One region of the Shewanella sp. SM95 genome, then DNA from elsewhere that is predicted to be linked to it. Evidence: riboswitches for the same ligand, from Rfam matches in the RefSeq annotation. Region 1 holds a riboswitch; the other holds the start of a gene.
What was found. Region 1 has a riboswitch for thiamine pyrophosphate ahead of L5M29_RS04805 (TonB-dependent receptor). Riboswitches for the same ligand answer to the same signal wherever they lie in the genome.

Region 1 (10,417 bases):
TGGTAATGGATCATATTTATCCTGCAAAACCTGAGTGTTTTAATGGTGGCCATGCTGCCAAAAATGCCTGCAACTGGCAAATGAAAAGCAAAATATCTGCAGACACAAAGTATTGAATTGCTAGTATACTATGCCAACTAACCCAAGGAGGACGCCCCATGGCCGAAGAAACGATTTTCAGCAAAATTATTCGTCGCGAAATTCCCGCGGATATTCTGTATCAAGATGAACTTGTGACTGCCTTTAGAGACATTTCCCCTAAGGCGCCAACGCATATTTTGATTGTGCCGAATCATTTGATCCCAACGGCGAACGACATGAAAGCCTCTGATGAGCCGGTACTTGGCCGTATGATGACGGTTGCGGCTAAATTGGCGGCTGAAGCGGGTATCGCTAAAGATGGCTACCGACTGATCATGAACTGCAATCAACACGGTGGACAAGAAGTCTATCACATTCATTTCCACCTTGTGGGCGGGGAGCCTCTGGGGCCCATGTTGAGCCAAGGCAAATGAAGGTCAATTCGGATTTTTTCCCGTTGACCCAAATGGCGCAGCGGTTTGTGGATCAATTAGCTCAGTGTCGTCGCCTCGGTTTAACCGTATTGGAGGCGAGTGAGCACCATGTGTTGATTGAGTTGCCCTACAGCACTGAATTAATTGGGTATCCCGATACCGGTGTTATCCATGGCGGGGTGATCACTACTTTAATGGATACCGCGTGTGGCAGTGCAGTCGTGAGCGCTATTTTCCATAAATTCAAATTATTAGAAATATCACCCACGCTCGATTTGCGGGTGGATTACATGAAGCCCGCTCAGCCCCATAAGCCAGTGTTTGGATTTGCTGAATGTTACAAGTTGTCTTCTAATATTGCCTTTACCCGTGCAATTGCTTACCAAGACAGTATCGACGATCCCATCGCCCATGCCGTCGGCTCTTTTATGCGGATAAGCCCTGAAATGGTTGGTGATGCCTTTAGGCAAGCGTTAATGGGTGAAGCCGTGCCTGCGATAGGAGAGAGTGATGAGCGCAAATAATTCGATACTAGATGCAGCCAGTACAACTCAAAACGCACAGGTTAAAGCGCCTATTGATGTGCAAGGTATAGTTAAACGCGCCACTGAACTTAATGATTTTGGCCATTTACTTGAACACGTTCCCTATGCCAAATTTATTGGCATGAAGGTGGAGCGTTTTGGTGATGAACTGATTTTTAAATTGCCCGCTAAAGACGACAATATCGGTAATCCTGTATTGCCCGCTATTCATGGCGGCGTGATTGCGGGCTTTATGGAAATGTCAGCGATAGTGCAGTTAATGGTATTTATGCAAACGGCAAAGGTGCCTAAAGTCGTTGATTTTTCAATCGACTATTTACGTGCAGGTCTGCACAAGGATAGTTTTGCTGAGTGTCGTATTACCCGTCAGGGTCGACGAGTCGCCAACGTGAATATTGATTGTTGGCAAACCAATCGTAAGCAGCTTATTGCTACGGCACGGGCACATTTTTTGATTGATTAATCTGATTAAGTTTAGATTGATGAAGCATGACTGATTCACTATTTTAGATTGAGAATGCTTTATTTAACCTATGTTATTAAGCATGAGTTCAGCACTGTTCGATTAGTTTGTCGTTTAATGGGAAATGATGCGCTAGCTGCGTATTTTGTGGCGTGACTAGGAGAAATATATGAAACAAGTTTATACAGGGTTATTACTGGCCGCAGCGCTTACCTTAGGTGCTTGTGCCTCACATACCGCAGGGATTTCAGTGAGCTCACTGGGTGAAACCCGCGTCGATAACTCCAGCTTTGCCAGAGATATTGCGGTACAGAGTGTGGATGCACGCCGAGTCGGTGATTTCGTGCAGGGCTCAGCGTTGATTGTTAGCAAATCCTCTTCCGATATGCGTGTGCAATATAAATTCACTTGGTACGATGCCAGCGGCTTTACTATCGAAGATGAAGCGACCAGCTGGAAATCTGTGAAATTACATGGTAAACAGCAATTGCAAGTCGGCGCTGTTGCACCTAATGCCCAAGTGGTTAAATTTGATGTATACGTGCGTGAAACCTTTTCAAACTAAGCTTGAGTTTACTTCTGTTTAGTTTATTCCGTGTTTAATTGATTTTTTGATATTAAACCCGTTCTAAAATGGCTTACTTCTTTTAAGGAGTAAGCCTTTTTATTCGTTTTACATCAACTTTCAATGACCTTAAGGTCACTCAAATGTTATTAGCTTTCGTCTTTTTGACATTGAAAGTTGCGATAAATCACCCATTTTTAAGCAAAAAGGTTTACGGCAAGGTGAAATCCGGACTTTAGTCCTAAATACATTTAGTGATTGAGCACTACTATCAGCATATTACCACATGAGGATAGAAAGATGACTGCTCATATTAATGCTCAACCTACTGATTTTGCTGAAACTGTTATTATGCCGGGTGATCCACTCCGTGCTAAATATATCGCTGAAACCTATCTTACCGATGCCGTAGAAGTCACGAATGTTCGCAATATGCTTGGTTACACGGGCTTTTACCAAGGACAGCGCATTTCCGTTATGGGTCATGGTATGGGTATTTCATCTATGGTGCTCTATGGCCATGAGCTGATTAATTATTTTGGCGTGAAACGCATTATTCGTATTGGCAGTTTAGGTGCAACACAAAAACATGTACAAATGCGAGATGTCATTTTAGCCCAAGCCGCAGGCACGGATTCACCTACTAACGCTAAGCGTAGTAGTGGCTACCAAATGGCAACTTCTGCGACCTTTTCTTTATTGCATAAAGCCTATACAACAGCGAATGAGAAAGGCATTAGTGTAAAAGTTGGCAATATCTTTAGTGGTGATCTTTATTACGATCCCGATGAAGATATGATCCCCGCACTTGAACGTTTTGGGGTATTAGGTATTGATATGGAAGTGGCGGGGCTTTATGGATTGTCACACCAACAAGGTATCGAATCATTAGCCATTTTAACGGTATCGGATCATTGTTTAACCGGTGAAGAAACTACGGCCGAAGAACGCCAACTCTCTTTTAATAATATGATCGAGCTCGCGTTAGAAACCGCCCTCAATTAGGTTTAAAGCCATCCTTTGAACCCTTAGCATTTCACTTATGGAATGACATAATGAATAATAAAATTACTTTAACAGCCATCAGTTTTCTCGCCAATTTTATTATGGCGGGCTTTGCGACCCAATTTGGGATGTTGATTGAACCCATAGCTGAGAAATTTGCCGCTAATGTTAACGAAGTTGCATCAATTTTTTCATTGCTTAATGGCGGTGCACTCGCGGGAACGATTGCTGCATTTTTCTTTATTGAAAAAATGGGTATCAAAAGAATGACCTTGATAAGTTACAGTCTGGTTGCTCTTTCTGCTCTGGCTTTACATCTAACCAGTTCCCTACAAGTTGTGATGGTAGCAATGACCTTAATTGGTTTTTGTGGCGGTATCGGTCTATGTATTGCTGGTACGATTGTGGTGTCTGTGTGGCAAGAGAAATTACAAAGCACAATGTTAGTGGTGCAAGATGCAACGTTTAATATTGCAGGCGTTATTTTTCCATTGATAACGACTTATGCATTAACAAATTCATTATCATGGAGTTATAGCTATTTAGCCGTAGGTTTAGTGGCGTTCGGTACAGTCATTATTACCTTGTTCACTCATTTCTCTATTTGCGAGCAATCTTCTACAACACAAGAGAAACAACAGTCTGAATGGAATCTCGGTATTATTAGTGGAGGTATTGGTTTATTTTTAGGAATGTTGGCTTTATATACTTTTTTAACTTGGGCACCTTTATTTGTAAAACAAAAATTTGATATTCCGTTTGAAGATGCCGGTAATATTATTACCCAGTATTGGTCCGCTGCGCTAATTGGGGCGTTAATTTCGACTGTGATTGTGACTCGTGTAAAAATTCACCATTTCTTAGTCGGTATTATTGCTTTAGCTATGGTGATCACCGCTGCCATTGTCAGTACCAATAATCTTAATTGGATAGCTTATTTAACCTATGGTTACGGTTTTGTGTGTGCCGCGCTTTATAATGCATTTATTGCTTATGGCGTGTCTTTTGTAAAAAAAGCCAGCAGCAAAAATGTGTCATATATTCTTATTAGCGGAAGTGCTGGGGCGATGTTTAGCCCAGCCATCAGTTCTTTCTTTGAACGTATTATCGGATTACAAACAGTGATGTATGTGATACCTCTGCTTTACGCAGCGATATTTATGCTATTGATCGTTTCAAGTCGGATGAAATCGGCTATGGAACAACACTCTCCATCGGTAAGTTAATTTACCTGTGCATCCATCCCACACTCGGTTGTTAAATTAAGTCGAGTGTGGGTTATGTTGAAAGCGGTTATATACCTGCTTCAACAAATTTCTTGAGTGCGTTGAGATCACAAATCCGAATGCCATCTTTTTTCCGCTCAATTAAGCCTCGTTCCTCAAGATTTTGTAGCGCCCGACGGTAGACTCGGTCGGTAGTACCAAATCGTTCAGCCTCTAAATAGCGTTTACTAAAGCCATCTACGGGCAAGTCATTTAAGTATTCATGGTAAATATCAAATGCCACGTTATAACTGATGGGATAGAGCAGTCGTCGAGTAAAAATATCCACTGTGTCTTGGTAGTCAATCGCAATTGCACTAGCGAAAAATAGCGCGAGTTGAGGATGCTGACCGAGGCAATGTTGTAGTTTTTCAGCGCTAATCAACATGATTTCTAAGGGTTCACTGGCAATAATGTCTAGTTGACAGTGGTACTGGGTGAAGAACTCCATTTCGCCAAACAGTTGTGAATCACAATCAATAGTACCTAATTGAAAACACCGACCATTTCTCGCGGTATGGCCGAGTGATACGCGACCTTGCTTCACCAATACAAGTGATGCCATCGCTTCCCCCTGCGTCATGAGGTGAGCGCCTTTTTTGAGCATTTTTATTTCGCTGATGCAGCTAAGTACAACCGCTTCAATAAGTGGATAATCTTGCTCCCATCGCTGGCTATAACGCCCTTTCGATAAAGGTTTTAGCTGCATCGACTATGATCCTCTTACTGTGTTCGAAATTGCGACCTTCTATAGCATTATCATGATAGGCGGTCAAATGGACGAAAGGATTTAGGCGGCTACTAAAGATATTTTCATCATACGGACTGAAGGGCAGTGGTTTTCGCGACATTTAATTGAATCGCAGAGATAAGAGTGCCCACTTTTTATTTCCGTCATGTATACTAGGCGCCGCCAAGGGGTGTTTGTTGTGCATTAATGTTACTCTGATTTTAACGTTAACGGCTGCAAACTGAGATGTCATCTGACGAACCCTTAGAACCTGATCCGGCTAATACCGGCGTAGGAATGGGCCAATCAACAGCACACTTCTGAATCGCTTATTCGTTGCCGGATCTCAAACATTATATTTGAGGTCCTATGTCAAACCGTAAAACGTCAAACCATCAATCCCCATTTTCAACCGTATCGCCAAGCTTATTTTTAGCCCGAGCGCCGCTGGCATTAGCCATCGCCGCAGCGCTGAGCACCCCTGTTTTTGCACAAACCGACGCTATCGATAAACCCGATCCCAGCACTGAGATGGAAGTCATGGTGGTGACGGCGGATTTTCGCAGTTCAAGCTTAGAAAAAATGCCCTCCAGTATTACCGTTATCGACAGTCAAAAAATTCAAGATGAAAGTGCGCAACACTTTGAAGATTTGCTTAATTCTATCGCCAATTTTAACTGGTCAGGTGGAAGCTCTCGGCCGAAATATTTTCAAATTCGCGGCGTAGGTGAGCAAGAGCAATACCAAGGCGCACCTAATTCTTCCGTGGGTTACATCATAGATGATATCGATTTATCCGGTATTGGTATGGTGTCGAGCATGTACGATTTACAGCAGGTCGAAGTGCTTCGTGGACCGCAGGGGACGCGTTACGGCGCGAATGCCTTAGCGGGATTGATTTATCTGAAGAGTAATGATCCCACCGATGTGTTTGAGCATGGCGGTGAAGTGTCGTTAGGCGATGATGATTTACGCACTTTTAGCGGTTTCAGTTCAGGCCCATTAACGGATTCTGGCAAGCTGCTTTATCGTGTGTCAATGCAGCAACATCAGCAAAATGGTTACTACGATAACCTGTATTTAGGCCGTGATGATACCAATGGTCGCGATGAATTCAGCGGCCGCGCTAAGCTGCGCTGGTATGCGACAGATGATTTGCAGTTTGATTTAACTGTGCTGCATGCCGATTTTGATAATGGCTATGATGTGTGGAGTTTAACCAATTCACCAACCCAGACAACATCGGATCAACCGGGTGTCGATAGCCAACGCACCACAGGCGCGGGTTTTAAAGCGACCTATTCTGGTGCAGAAAACTTCGAATTAACTTCGTTAACCTCTTTTGCGAATACCGATCACCATTACAGTTACGATGGCGATTGGGCTAACTCAGAATATTGGGCCTCTAAGCAATGCAATGATGACAATGGCAATCTGGCGCCGTGTCAATACGATTATTTTTGGGATAAAACGGGTCAGCGTAAAACCGCGTCGCAAGAGTTTCGCCTAAGTTCTACCGAGCAGGGCCGTATTTTTGCAGAGAGTACTGATTGGTTGCTTGGTGTGTATGCCATGAATCTGAAAGAAGATAACCAATTGTATTCTGAATACAATGCTTCGCCGGATGAAGTCTTAGACTCAGAGTATGAGGCGACAAACTATGCACTGTTTGGTCAGCTCGATACGGATTTGGGCTCAAATTATGCTTTATCTGTGGGGCTACGTTTAGAGCGCCGCAACAGCCATTACTCTGATACGAATAACGATAATTTCGACCCGAGCGAAACCATGTGGGGCGGTCATATTGCTGTGAGTAAAGTGCTGAACGACTCGCACAATGCTTATGTCCGAGTCGCACGCGGTTACAAGGCGGGCGGTTTCAACATGACTTTACCCGTCGAATTGAACGATAAAAAAGAGTTTAGTACTGAGACGCTCTATAACTATGAAATCGGCCTTAAATCCCATTGGTTAGCGGGACTTATCGATACTAATTTGGCGCTGTTCTATATGGACAGACAAGATCAACAGGTGGCTGCATCACAGCAAGATCCCGATAAACCACAGCGTTTTATCTTGTTCACTGAAAATGCAGGCAGTTCGAATAACTATGGCGCTGAGTTAGATGCAACCTGGTATGCCACGGATAATCTGCAAGTTTACTCAAGCTTAGGTTGGTTAGAAACGGCCTACGGTGACTACCAGTATCAGGATAAATATGGTACTGAGGTGGATTTAACTGGCCGCGATCTGGCCCATTCTCCACATCTTACCTACAGCCTTGGTGGGACTTATCGTGCTAATTCGGGTTGGTTTGCTAACCTGAATCTTAGCGGTAAGAGTGAATTCTATTATTCAGACAGCAATGAATCCCGCTCTGAACCCTACACTATCGTCAATGCCCGCGTAGGTTATGAGGCGAGCGCATGGTCGGCATATTTGTGGGGACGCAATCTGTTTAATGAAGAATACGGTGTGCGTGGCTTCTATTTTGGCAATGAGCCAGATAACGGTTGGGCGGAAAAGCAATATATTCGTTACGGCGATCCGCGTCAGATTGGCGTAACCTTTAACGTTAAGTTTATGTAATAGCTCATTTTAAAATGAGCATAATCATTTAAGTGTTAACTGAACTGTAGCCCAGTATTTGGGCTACAGCCTTACTTCAGAATATCAAGGAATTAAAATGAAACTGACCGCAGAAATTAGCATGTATCCCTTTAATGAAAATTACCTCGATCCTATCAAGTGGTTTATTGGCCGCGTGGATAGTTATCCCAATATCGAGCGCGTGACTAATGCGATGGCAACTCAAGTGTGCGGCGATTATTTAGATGTGATGACTATGCTGGCGACCGAGATGCAAGCGGCCCATGAGAAGTGGGGCAAGGCGGTATTTGTGTGTAAGTTTATCGGTGGTGAGCTGAATTTAGCCCACAGCGAATAATGATTGACCGCCATGTAAGCGACAAATAGGCAATGAGAACAACACTATGACAGATTTATGGTTAACCTTGGTCGAGAGCGTTAATACGGCCTTTGGTGAAGTCCATGTGATGACCGTATGGGAAGCCCTCGCGGTATTGTTGGCGATGGCATATTTACTGCTGGCGATGAAGGCCAATGTGTGGTGCTGGGCGGCGGCCTTTGCCAGTACCGCCATTTACACTGTGTTGTTTTGGAAGGTGTCGCTACTGATGGAGTCTGTGCTTAACGTCTATTACATGGCGATGGCGCTCTATGGATATTGGCTCTGGACCCAAGGTGGTGATAAGCATCAAGGCGTAAAAGTGACCACTTGGCCATTGAAAACCCATTTAAAGTTGATCGCACCGACGGGCGTGATTTCGCTTTTGGTTGGTCACGGCATGGCGACGTATACCCAAGCCGCATTCCCGTATCTAGATGCGGCGACAACCTGTTTCGCCGTGATGACGACTTATTTAGTGGCAAAAAAGGTACTTGAGAATTGGCTTTATTGGGTGGTTATCGACATAGTGTCGATTTACCTTTATCTCAGCAAAGGCTTGATGCTGACATCCTTGTTATTCGTGCTTTATGTGGGTCTGGCGGTCGTGGGGTATTTCCTGTGGCGAACCGCGTTAGCCGACGCCCGTGAAGCTAATACCTTGAAGTTACTCAGTTAATGCTCGATATAAACGCCTCGATGCAGCGCTCAGCAGGCGAGCCATTCAAAGCACTTTACCCCATACTCAAAAGTGCAGGGCTAGTTAACGTGTTAAGTATTCATGAGCTTGCGGGCGGCTTAAGTAATCACAACTATAAAATCACTACGCCCACAGGCAGTTATGTGCTGCGGGTGAATGCGGATGCGGCGGACAGTTTTTGCAACCGCCAGCAGGAGCGTTTTTACTGGCAGCAATTGGCTCAAGCTAAACTTGCTCCTGAACTGTTGTGGGTGAGTGAAGATGAGCGTTATTACCTCAGTGATTTTATTGAAAGTGATTATATTGAAAGTGACGATCTTGAAAACGAGGTCTTAATCCACTGGCCAGCGTTAGAGCGCCAAACGAGTGCTGCTGATTTTGTGCTGGGGCAATCGACGTTTAACTATTCACAGTTTCCGGCAGCAGAACAAGAAACGCATCCTAACCAAGCCCATTGTTTGCTATTGGCGTTATTGCTGCAATTACGCGATCTGCCTACAGGGCCTTATGCTATTAGTATCACTGAGCAGTGGCAGGAATATCACCAGCAAATGCTTGTCTATCAGGCTTCTGCAACATTTAGTGAGCCTGTATTAAGGCGAGCTGTGCCATTGAAGCAGGGTAGTGATATTGGTGATAGCAATACTCACGATTGGAATGAGCGGGTGGCTAAGCTGCTTGCAATTCAAATCGAAATCAAACATTGGTGTGATGAGTTAGCAGCCTGCATAATCAAGCCACAGTTTTGCCATCGCGATCTTAATCCCCATAATTTGTTACTTAAAAATAACCGCTTGTGTTGTATCGATTTTGAGTATGCGACGGCGTCGCATCCACTGTGTGAGTTGGCTGTAGTGTTAGCGACCCATGCGTTAACGCCCTATCAGCAAAGTGTGTTGGTGAAACAGTATCTGAGTGGACATCCTTATGTTACTGCACAAGCCGTAACGGCAGTGCCTGCTGCTATTGACATGTATTGGGTATTTGCTTGTTACTGGGCATTATTGATGGCAGCGCAAACAGAACCCAGTCGTAGCGCCGACTACCTTGCTTGGTTTGATAGCTTCTGGCCGCTGATCACCCCCAAATAGTCATTATTGCGTGTGCTTAGTTTCCATCTGATGATAATGGTTCAGTCCCTTATGGCATTGACCGCGCTATGGTGGGACATGCGGGTATAACATACTGAAAACCTTTATTAGATAAACTTGTTTGATATAAAAAGCAACTTTATATAGTCTCAAGCGTCTTATTAGCAACAATTCTAGGATGGATTATTCAGTATGAAAAAAGGCGTGATGCTACTTGTGTGTCTCTTAGGCTTAAGCGCCTGCTCCACTAAATTCAGTTACCATTTCCTCGACTGGGCCATCGGCTGGGAGCAAGAGGATTATGTTACCTTAGATAAATCTCAGCAAAAGGCATTCGATTCCCTCATTGAAAAATTTGTCATTTGGCACCAATCCAAAGAGTTAGCTCATTATGTGGTGCAATTGACCGAAGTCGAAAGCCTCATAAAAACCAATACGTTAACGCCAGTGCTATGGGCAGATCATGTGAATATTGCTAAGCGGCATTGGTTTCGATTGTTTGAGTTCGCCTTGCCCGAGCTTCTACCTATCATAATGTCTTTGTCCGATGAACAGGTGAAGCAGATCCTC
Region 2 (10,417 bases), on a different contig from region 1:
TGAGGTTTAGGATGAGGTGCGAATTGAGTAGCCCAGTTGCTTTGTCGGCAATTTGAATGGTGCGCCATGGCGTATAAAAACCCACTTGGGTTTTGACGCGAATACCGTCGGACCAAGGCGTGAGATCCGCCTTAAGTTTGCCATCGCGCTGTTGATCTAAGGTCATGGCGGCAAAGTCCACCAAGGCGGCTTCGTGGATACTTAAGTGCGTACCGTCTGCGAGTTTAAAGGTGAAGGGGGTATGGGCTCTATCGACGTCTTTAAGCGCAGTGGTGCGATATAAATATTCGTAGCGATTCCAGCCGCGGGCAGGGATCCACCATGCTGTAGCTTTATCGCTTTTGTCGACATTGAACTCGGTTAACTCGTCAGTTATTAATAGCGGCGAATTGGCGGGCAGGGCAGCTTGTGGGGCTAAGTGATAGCGAAAGCCAATACCATAGTCAAAGGCTTTAAATTCGATTTCGAGTTGCACCTTGCCATTACTTAATACTGCAGTCAGTTGATTGTGCTGATCGCGGATCCATTCCTGTTCGCCCCAAGGTTGTTGCCACTTTTCATCGGCACTTTTTTTATCGCTGCTTTTTATCTGTAATCCTTGACCGAGTTCGCCAAGGGATTGAAAAACTAAGCCTAAGCGGCTCTGTTCTATGACTGTTTTGCCGTGAAACTCGATTTTATATTCGGGGCGGCCAGTATCATCACTCAAGCTGATTTGAATTTGTTGGTTGGGTGAGCTGACGGTAACGGTTTTAGCAAATACGTTGGCACTAAAAAGACTCGTGACTGCAAGGGCGATGGCTGTAGGGCTTAATCGCGCTTGCGATAGTTTTTGTCGCGATGAGCTCTGGCGAGCGTGGCTGTTTGTTAAGTGGCAGTCTGTTACGTGACAGGCAGTTAAGTCGCTGCGAGTGAACTGAATAGGGTTGGTCTTGATGAACATTCCTTGATCCTTGTTTTTATAATGAATGTGACTCACAGCATACTAGTGGCGATGGCTTTTTAACCGCAACGGCCTGCATACGTATTCACCACATTAAGGCGTGGCGTAACAGACGTGACGGAAGCACTGCGAGGGCACGAACAAAAGATGTGGTTTGCTTTTGACTCGGGTAAAATGCGCGCTTTCTTTTTGCTTAAAAATGCAATTTAGCGTGGGATTTAGCGTGGGATTTACAGTGGGATTTACAGTATTTGGAGCCGCAGCAGTAAGGTCAAACCGTGAAAATTAGCCAACGTTTACAACAGATAAACAGCATGATCACTGGTCATTACGATCATATTTGGGATTGCTGCTGCGATCATGGTTTGCTTGGTATGCTGTTGCTAGAAAGGAGCGCTGCCCGCCACGTACATTTTGTTGATTGTGTGCCTTCGCTAATGCAGGCGCTTGAACTGCGTTTACAACGTTTCTTTCCCGCTGACATATCAGGCCTAAATCCAAACTTAGCGCCACACTCAGATCCAGACTTAAACCCAGACATAGACCCACACTTAAGTTGTCATACACAGTGGCAAGTGCATTGCCTCGATGTCGCGGCTTTACCGCTCGAGCAAACCAGTGACAAAGATAAACAGTTGATTATCATCGCTGGCGTGGGTGGTGAAATACTGGTGGACTTAGTGCGGGCAATTCTAGCGCAACACCCACTGCGGCCCCTCGAATTTATTTTGTGTCCCGTGCATCATAATTACTATGTCAGGCAATCACTTTCGGCCTTAGGGCTAGGGCTCAAGTCGGAACTCTTATTGGAAGAGAATCAACGTTTCTACGAAATCCTCCATGTCAGTACAATCGCAGCTCCAAATGGTCTATCTATCACTGCTACGGGGTCGTTAATGTGGCAGATGTTAGATGAAGCAAACCTGCCGCGAGCACAACGCTACCTGTCGCAGGTGATTGGCCATTACCAACGCATGCCGGCGCACAAGCAAACTTCTGAAATTATTTACGCCTATCAGCAGCAATTGGCCCAGCTCTTGAGTGAGTATGAGTGAGCTTGAATGTTCTTGAGCATTTTTGCCGCTTGGGGATTACGTTGAGAACTAAGATGAGAACCAAAGATGAGCACCAAAGATGAGCACCAAAGATGAGGATCAGGCGAAAGAGCTGATGCATCGCGATCTTAACATCATGGGCAAAACGATTTTAGCTTAAGCCTTTAATAATCAAGAGTCTAATCGCTAAAACCTATCAATCACTCGGACTGGACTGAGTGTGATTATTGCCTCTGCTACAGTTTTTGATCTGCATTTGGCACATTTTCGTTTATGCTGCGACTCCTTTTCGGCAAATGGCTACGACTATGCGTTTATTGAGAACCACCCAAGATCCTGCGGTTAACCTACAGACGGCACGCGTTTTTTATCGCAGAGCTGCCCGCGCGATAGTGTTATCGGGTGAAGACATTTTGCTACTTTATACCCAAAAATACCGCGACTACAGCTTACCCGGAGGCGGAATTGACGATGGCGAGAGTCTCGAAGATGGACTGATCCGCGAGCTTCAGGAAGAAACCGGCGCCCTAGACATTCAAGTGTTAGCCCCCTTTGGTCGTTACGAAGAGTTTCGACCTTGGTACCGTGAGGGAGCGAACGTGGTGCACATGGAGTCATTCTGTTATGTGTGCCGTATCGACACCACCTTGGGCGAGCGTGGTTTAGGTGAGACTCGATTAGAAGCCCATGAGATAAAAAATGGCATGCGGCCTCAATGGCTCAATATTCATCAAGCAATCGCCCATAATGAAGATATTCAGCGTAATCATCCCCATAAAGGCCAATCAATAGAGCGTGAAACTTTTCTGCTAAAACAGATAGCGCTGGAATTCTTGTAAGTTTTATTACTTTAAAATCATGTGTTTAATGTGTGATTTTATTTCACACATAACTGAGTGAGCAGGGTTTGGTTAGCGATTAAACGCCGTTATTTCAACGTGCTCTTTTTAGCTGATACTGCTTCGAGCCTGTTCCTAACATCGCTAGATGTTTAATGTCATTTCTCATTCTTTTGACGCAGCAAGGAAGGCAATGCAGATTATTTTATTGACCCACGAGCGCGAGTTAACCCGCAAAACGAATACTGGCCAACTCGCGTTAGCCACATTCCCTGAAGAGGTGAAAAGCATCGTCTGGTCGAGAACGGCACCTGATAACGATTTAGTGGCTATGTTGGCATCGCAGCAGGCTAAACTGTTGTTTCCAGCAAGTGATACTGAGCACACTGGGCCCATTGATCATAATGCCTTAGATACGGTTTTAGCTGAGCCAGTGCTCTCGAACGCCCAAGCCTTGTTAGCGCCTGCACATTCTACACTCATAGCAGCACAACGAATGCCTAACCAAGTGGTGATTTTAGATGCAACTTGGCAGGAGGCGCGTAAGATGCTGCGCCAGAGTCCCTATCTTAAAACGGCTGCACGGATCAGTTTGCCACCTATGCCTGAATCCACTTTTATATTACGACGTAATCAGCAAGAAGGGGGCTTGTGCACCGCAGAATGCATTATTGCACTTTGGCGCCAGTGTGGAAGAGCAGAACAAGCGACGGCATTAGCGTCGCTGTTTACTGAGTTGAATAGCCGTACTTGATTGTGAGTGTTAAGAGAACGTCTACGAAAGTGCTTGAATAGATAATTAACGACTTTTAACTTTGACCCACAGAGAAATCACCATCTGTTAAGTCATAGTCATTTAAATTAGAGCCAGTTAAATCACCATCAGTTAAATCACCATCAGTTAAATCACCATCAGTTAAATCATAATCATTTAAATAACAGTCAGATATATACACAGAAAGTGACTCATGGCACCGCCAAGCACAAACAAATGCCAAATGGCATGGTTAAATGGAATGCGTTTCCCGACGTAGAACACAACACCTAAAGTGTAAAATAAGCCACCTAAGATCAATAGATTAAACCCCAGTTCCGACATTGCCGCCGTTAAATCCCCCATCACAGTGACACATAACCAACCCATGGCGAGATACAAGACTAAACTTAACTTTTTGAATTTGTGTATAAATAGCGTCTTAAATAGGATCCCACCAATCGCAAGCGACCAAATCGCCGTTAAAATCACTATCGATTGCGTCCCCTGTAAGCCTATCAGCATCAAAGGTGTGTAAGTTCCTGCAATCAAACAGTAAATTGCGCAGTGATCGGCGATCTTAAGTTTATGTTTCCAGCCCGAATGGCTAACGCTGTGGTATAAGGTCGAGCATAAAAAAAGCACTATGATGCTCGCACCATAAATGGTTACGCCCGTAAGTTGAATTGGCGTTAGGTGATCTTGACCTTTAAGCAGCATGAGCACCAATGCCACAATCCCCGCAATGACACCTAGGCCATGGGATACACTGTTAGCGATCTCTTCTTTGATACTATATGGTCCAGATTTTACCGGGTTTTTAACTGTGTTTGGCTGTTCGGTAACACTTTGACTCGACATGGTAGATACACACTCGTAAATGATAATGACTGAGTCTATCAGTTAGAAAAATAAATCACCATATTTAAGCGTACACTTGTAAGCTTAAATTTATGGTTGGCTTCTATTTTTCATCTTTTAGATTTTTAACGCCGTCTTGCACTCCCATCAGCGCATCGCATTGATGATGCTACTCGCTTCAAAACGTGAGATTTAACATTCAATTTAGCGCGATTATGATCCCAATTCCCAGCCTTATTTGTCTTAACTGGCAAGTGACTTATCAAGCACTAGCGTAAAGTGCTGTGCTTGTAGCAGGTTGCATTCGCATTGAACTTTGCTCTGTTTGCCTCCTCTAATCTGCGTTGAGCACTCGTAAGTAAATACAATCAATAGATAATTCGCTTTCAATATTCACCAACCCGATATTGGATTGATATTGAATTAGAGTGTAATCGTTCCACGTTAAGCATCATTGAAATCAATGGATACTATACAAAACCTAAGGATGGATTTTGCCTTTTCAACATCAACCCAAGGCCGCGCCTTTATTGACAGCATCTCCTACAGCGATAGCGATTGGAGATGATGCCAATAGTGCTTTGCTGATTTCGGTCACATCGCCAGAAGGTGAGACTTTTATCGCCTTTGATCATCACCTCGGTGAACTGGATGCTGCTCAAACGCCTGTTTTTACTACTAATGCGGAGCCATTAGCGTTCAATAGCGGTGTAGGCCGTTTAGTCACTGAGCATGACACTCAAGCTATATATCAAGAGCAAGCCCAAGATGTCGTACTGCAAGAAATCCATGCTGAACATCAAGATAAATTGGTTCCTAAGTCTGAATCCAAACCTGAACTGTCTGGGACGATACAAACTAGTGCTCAAGGATTGGGGTTACGTACTCGTCAGCCATATTTCAAAGGATTAAGTCTGTTATTTTTTGTAATCTTAGTGCATATGTGTTTATTTTTATTTATCTGCATGTTGTGGCGCCCGCAGTTAAATCCCTTTGGATTGAAAGAAGTAGAAAGCCGTGGTCCTAAAGTGGCAGCGATCAAGGCATACTTTATTTATGCTCCCGCGGTAGAGAAAGCCGAAACCTCAGAGTCCGAAACTGAGATAAGGGCCGAGGATAAGACTGAAGCGACAAGTTCTGTTACGCCTGCAACTGTTCCCACGCCTCCAACTCAAGTTAAGCCTCTGCCAATACTTGAAAAGGTCATGCCTGAAACAATAGCACCCGAAAAGGCCGTCTCTGAAAAAGTAGAGTCAGAAAAAGTGAACCCAGATACGGTTAAACCGAACATCACTCAATCGATCCAATCTCAATCAAAGAAAACTCAATCAATTGCCCCAAGTGATGAACAACCCACTGAAACGATGGCAACAAAACCAACGAATACGCTTGATACCACAGAAATAAAGCCGCAGCTTGGCGCTAAGAGTTCACCCGCAGCAGAAGGTGAGAGCACAATAGCGACAAGCTCAAGCATGAGTTTATTCACCCAGCAATATTTTGAACGTCAGCGCGAGCAAGCGCTCGATGCTCTCGTCATTGAACAGGCCGATAAGTTCACCCGGAAATCGAATATGAGTGAAATGAGCCCAGAGATGGAGGTGCTATTTGTCCCTAATGCCGATGATTTCGGTGGCACAACGAGTCTAGATTTACCCTTAGACCCAAATCGTATTGTGCGTAAAGGGGATACTTGTTATCGCGTGGTACAAGTCGGCACTCAAGTTAATCCTAACGCCGAAAATTTAGGTTTTCCCATTAACTGCAGTGGCAAAAAAATCAATCAAGCTATTGATGATGCCATTCAATCTCGATTAAACAAAATGATGCTCAAACCCCATAAATAGTGACTTTTTTTATGATTTATTTTCATGCTAATTATAGCTTTTTTAGTTTAATTTTATTTAATCAATTAAAAACAATTAATTATGAATCTTTATTTTGGATTGGTGGTTAAGGTTTTTAATTGCTTTTTTCCTTGTTTGTTGCTGCCGCTTCTGTCTATACTGCGCACTCATCTTGTCGGAGTGCCTCTTGGCTGAGACCGTTTATTCGGGATCCGTTGAACCTGATCAGGTTAAAACCTGCGAAGGAAACAAGCGTAATAACACACATTAAATCGCCAAAATAGACAGCTTGAACACCTGTTAACTCAGCAGTGTTTTAAGCCTTAATGTTTAGATTTAATTGTTATTGAGCAGGGTAACTCAATTTTTGAAGCCAGTGTTGGTCACAAAAATTGATTGCCATGCCCAGCTATCAACAACTCAATTCTCCAGACAAGCAACTCTATTTTTTAACGTGAGATTGCTTATGTCCAGTTCAAACCCAAACCCAGCTGTAGCTGCCAGTGCGATAGAAATCACAGCGCCAGAATCGACAATCCCTAATAAATCGACTGAGTCTAGTCAATCAATCGTGCCTCAGGCGCCGAGTCGCCGCGAAACCCGTGCGCAGGCCCAAGCCTTTATCGATACGCTAGCGCCACTGCAACATCCTAATTCACAAAAGATTTACCTCGAAGGCTCTAGTGCCGATATTCGCGTTGGTATGCGACAAATTATGCAGACGGATACGCTGGTGGGCGGTACAGATGATGCGCCTATCATGGAAAAAAATCCGCCAATCCGCGTGTATGATTGCGCCGGACCTTATTCCGATCCTGAGGCCGACATCAATGTGCGCCTCGGCCTTGGTAAATTAAGACAAAACTGGATCCTAGCCCGCAACGATACAGAGCAATTACCCTGCGCTACATCGGATTTTACCCAACAAAGGCTCGCCGATGACGGTTTAGACCATCTGCGTTTTGAGGCGGGTTCGAGTGCGATTGTCCGCCCACGCAGAGCGCTGCAGGGCAAACGCGTCAGTCAATTACACTATGCCCGTCAAGGGATTATCACTCCCGAAATGGAATATGTGGCGATCCGCGAGAATATGGCTCTCGCCGAAGTACAGGATGAAATCCTCAATCGTAAAGCCAAGGGCGAAGCCTTTGGTGCCTTAGTTGGTGAACCGATTACCGCCGAATTTGTCCGCGCCGAAGTTGCCCGTGGCCGCGCGATTATTCCGCTGAATATTAACCATCCCGAAGCCGAACCTATGATCATCGGGCGTAATTTTCTGGTGAAAGTGAACGCCAATATCGGTAATTCTGCGGTGACGTCTTCCATCGAGGAAGAAGTGGAAAAGCTCGTCTGGTCTACCCGTTGGGGCGCGGATACTGTCATGGATTTATCCACGGGTCGTTATATCCACGAAACCCGCGAGTGGATCATCCGTAACTCGCCAGTGCCCATTGGCACAGTGCCGATTTATCAAGCGCTGGAGAAAGTGAACGGCGTGGCAGAAGATTTAACCTGGGAAGTGTTCCGCGATACCTTAATTGAACAAGCTGAGCAAGGTGTTGATTACTTTACGATTCATGCTGGTGTACTGCTACGTTATGTGCCGATGACGGCTAAACGCGTTACTGGGATCGTTTCCCGCGGTGGTTCAATCATGGCCAAATGGTGCTTGAGCCATCATAAGGAAAACTTCCTCTACAGCCATTTTCGTGAGATCTGTGAGCTTTGCGTCGCCTACGATGTATCCCTGTCCTTAGGTGATGGTATGCGTCCAGGCTCGATTGCCGACGCTAATGATGCCGCCCAGTTTGCAGAGCTTGAAACCTTAGGTGAGCTAGTCAAAATCGCGTGGGAATACGACGTACAAACCATTATCGAAGGGCCGGGACATATCCCGATGCAGCTCATTAAAGAGAACATGGACAAGCAGTTAGTTCACTGCGACGAGGCGCCGTTTTACACCCTTGGCCCACAAATCACCGATATTGCACCTGGGTATGATCATTTCACCTCCGGCATAGGCGCGGCCATGATAGCTTGGTACGGCTGCGCCATGTTGTGTTATGTAACACCAAAAGAACACTTAGGATTACCGAATAAACAAGATGTTAAGCAAGGTTTGATTGCTTATAAGATTGCTGCCCACGCCGCCGATGTGGCCAAAGGTCATCCGAGTGCGCAAATTCGTGATAATGCGCTGGCAAAGGCGCGTTTCGAATTCCGCTGGGAAGATCAATATAATTTAGGACTCGATCCTGAAACCGCGCGTGCTTACCACGATGAATCTTTACCGCAGGAATCGGCTAAAGTCGCGCATTTTTGCTCTATGTGCGGCCCTAAATTTTGTTCGATGAAAATCACCCAAGATGTGCGCGCCTATGCCGCTGGCTTAGAGGCGGCACAAGCGAAGGCGGATCAAGTTGAAGCTGCTGACCAAGCCATGCAAGTCACAGTCAAGACGCCGCAGGAGTTGGAAGCGGCAATGGCGCTAAAATCGGCACAATTTGCTGCTTCGGGCGCCGAGATCTATCACGTGAAAGACAAGCTTGTCGCCGAAGCAGAGGAAGCCTAATGATGCTGGGTATTCATGGGGGTAATTCGCCCATGAATACCGCTCGCCCCGCATTTGTTTGGACCATAGCCGGTTCAGACAGCGGCGGCGGTGCCGGTATTCAGGCGGACTTGGCGACAATTCAAGATTTGGGCTGTCACGGTTGCTGCGTGATCACCACTGTGACGGCGCAAAGCTCAGTAGCAGTCACTTTAGTCGAGCCCGTATCAGCGGCGATGTTAATGGCTCAGCTGACGACTTTGCTTTCAGACTTGCCACCCAAAGCAATTAAAATCGGCTTACTGGCAGATCAAACTCAAGTGGCATTGCTGGCAGATTGGATCGCGAGTTTTAAAATCCACTATCCATCTGTGCCTGTGATTGTCGATCCTGTGATGGTCGCCAGTTGTGGCGATGCATTAGCAGTAGATAACTGTCAGGATATAAAAAGTACGGCTAAATCAGCCTTAGATTTTAGGCCTTTCAAAGGTTTAATCGAACTTATCACGCCCAATGTGCTTGAACTTGGGCGGTTAACTAACAGTGATGTTTCGACCAAATCGCAGTTCGTTGCTGCAGCACAGGCTTTATCCCAGAGTTTAGATTGCAGTGTGCTCGCTAAAGGGGGCGATGTGAGCTTTGGCAGCACTGATATTCTTGATGATACTCATGCTAAAACTCACGATAACACTCATGCTCAAACTCAGGCTAACGTTCATGTTAGCACTCTCGATAGCAACGGCTGGGATCATGGGCTTGCCGAGGATTATCTGGTTTGCCATCACGTGCGCGCGAGCTCTAAACTGCATCAAAATGGGCGTTTCTGGTTGGCAAGCCCGCGGGTTAATACCCGTCATAACCATGGTAGCGGCTGTACTTTGTCATCGGCCATTGCCGCCGTGTTAGCGCAAGGTTTTGTATTGCAAGATGCGGTGGTGGTTGCCAAAGCCTATGTGAGTCAAGGCTTAAGCGCGGCGATTGGTTTAGGGCAAGGTCCAGGGCCGTTGGCCCGTACGGGGTGGCCCAATGACTTGTCCCGCTATGCAAAGATAAGGCTGTGTGATGGCAATTTTATTAGTCATCAACTCAACCAACACCTTGATATTAGAAGTGATTTAGTTGCAACAGTTTTATCTGCAACAGATCAGGCAACCGCTCAGGTAAGAATAGCCTCGACGCTGCCGCAATACATCTTATCCCACGGTTTTAAAATTCTCGATGCTGATCTTGGTGTTTATCCCGTGGTGAGTGATTTAACCATGCTGGAAAGTTTGTTAGTTGCGGGCGTTAAAATCGTGCAGTTACGGATAAAAACCGATACCAGCGGGTCAACTGCTGCAGCGTTAACCGAATCTGATTTAGGTAAGTCTGCGCTAGGTAGATGTGAGTCAGGCAAATCTAAGTCAGGCGAACCTGAGTTAATTGGCTCTGAATTAGAGGCAAAAATTCAAACGGCCATTGCCTTAGGTAAGCATTTTAATGCGCAGCTTTTTATCAATGATCACTGGAAGTTAGCGATAAAATACCATGCCTTTGGGGTACATTTAGGCCAAGAAGATCTCGCCGT

Region 2: it holds a riboswitch for thiamine pyrophosphate, as region 1 does, so the genes downstream of both, thiC (phosphomethylpyrimidine synthase ThiC) here and L5M29_RS04805 (TonB-dependent receptor) in region 1, are expected to answer to the same signal.

Annotation. Positions count from the first base shown of each region.
Region 1 covers NZ_JAKKSE010000002.1:458,047-468,463, reverse strand. The annotation lists gene L5M29_RS04845 (M61 family metallopeptidase) at 1-14, opposite strand, end outside; gene hinT (purine nucleoside phosphoramidase) at 159-515, shown strand; gene L5M29_RS04835 (PaaI family thioesterase) at 512-1,039, shown strand; gene L5M29_RS04830 (PaaI family thioesterase) at 1,026-1,523, shown strand; gene L5M29_RS04825 (YcfL family protein) at 1,693-2,088, shown strand; gene deoD (purine-nucleoside phosphorylase) at 2,389-3,093, shown strand; gene tsgA (MFS transporter TsgA) at 3,144-4,319, shown strand; gene L5M29_RS04810 (Crp/Fnr family transcriptional regulator) at 4,387-5,067, opposite strand; TPP riboswitch at 5,265-5,403, shown strand; gene L5M29_RS04805 (TonB-dependent receptor) at 5,458-7,677, shown strand; gene L5M29_RS04800 (hypothetical protein) at 7,775-8,035, shown strand; gene pnuC (nicotinamide riboside transporter PnuC) at 8,082-8,735, shown strand; gene L5M29_RS04790 (phosphotransferase) at 8,735-9,847, shown strand; gene L5M29_RS04785 (DUF6279 family lipoprotein) at 10,040-10,417, shown strand, end outside.
Region 2 covers NZ_JAKKSE010000005.1:78,591-89,007, forward strand. The annotation lists gene L5M29_RS08450 (glycoside hydrolase family 97 protein) at 1-943, opposite strand, end outside; partial or broken gene L5M29_RS08455 (tRNA (adenine(22)-N(1))-methyltransferase) at 1,222-2,014, shown strand; gene L5M29_RS08460 (NUDIX hydrolase) at 2,307-2,837, shown strand; gene L5M29_RS08465 (tRNA-uridine aminocarboxypropyltransferase) at 3,031-3,591, shown strand; gene L5M29_RS08470 (pentapeptide repeat-containing protein) at 3,647-3,793, opposite strand; gene trhA (PAQR family membrane homeostasis protein TrhA) at 3,769-4,452, opposite strand; gene L5M29_RS08480 (hypothetical protein) at 4,947-6,299, shown strand; TPP riboswitch at 6,466-6,564, shown strand; gene thiC (phosphomethylpyrimidine synthase ThiC) at 6,766-8,871, shown strand; gene L5M29_RS08490 (bifunctional hydroxymethylpyrimidine kinase/phosphomethylpyrimidine kinase) at 8,874-10,417, shown strand, end outside.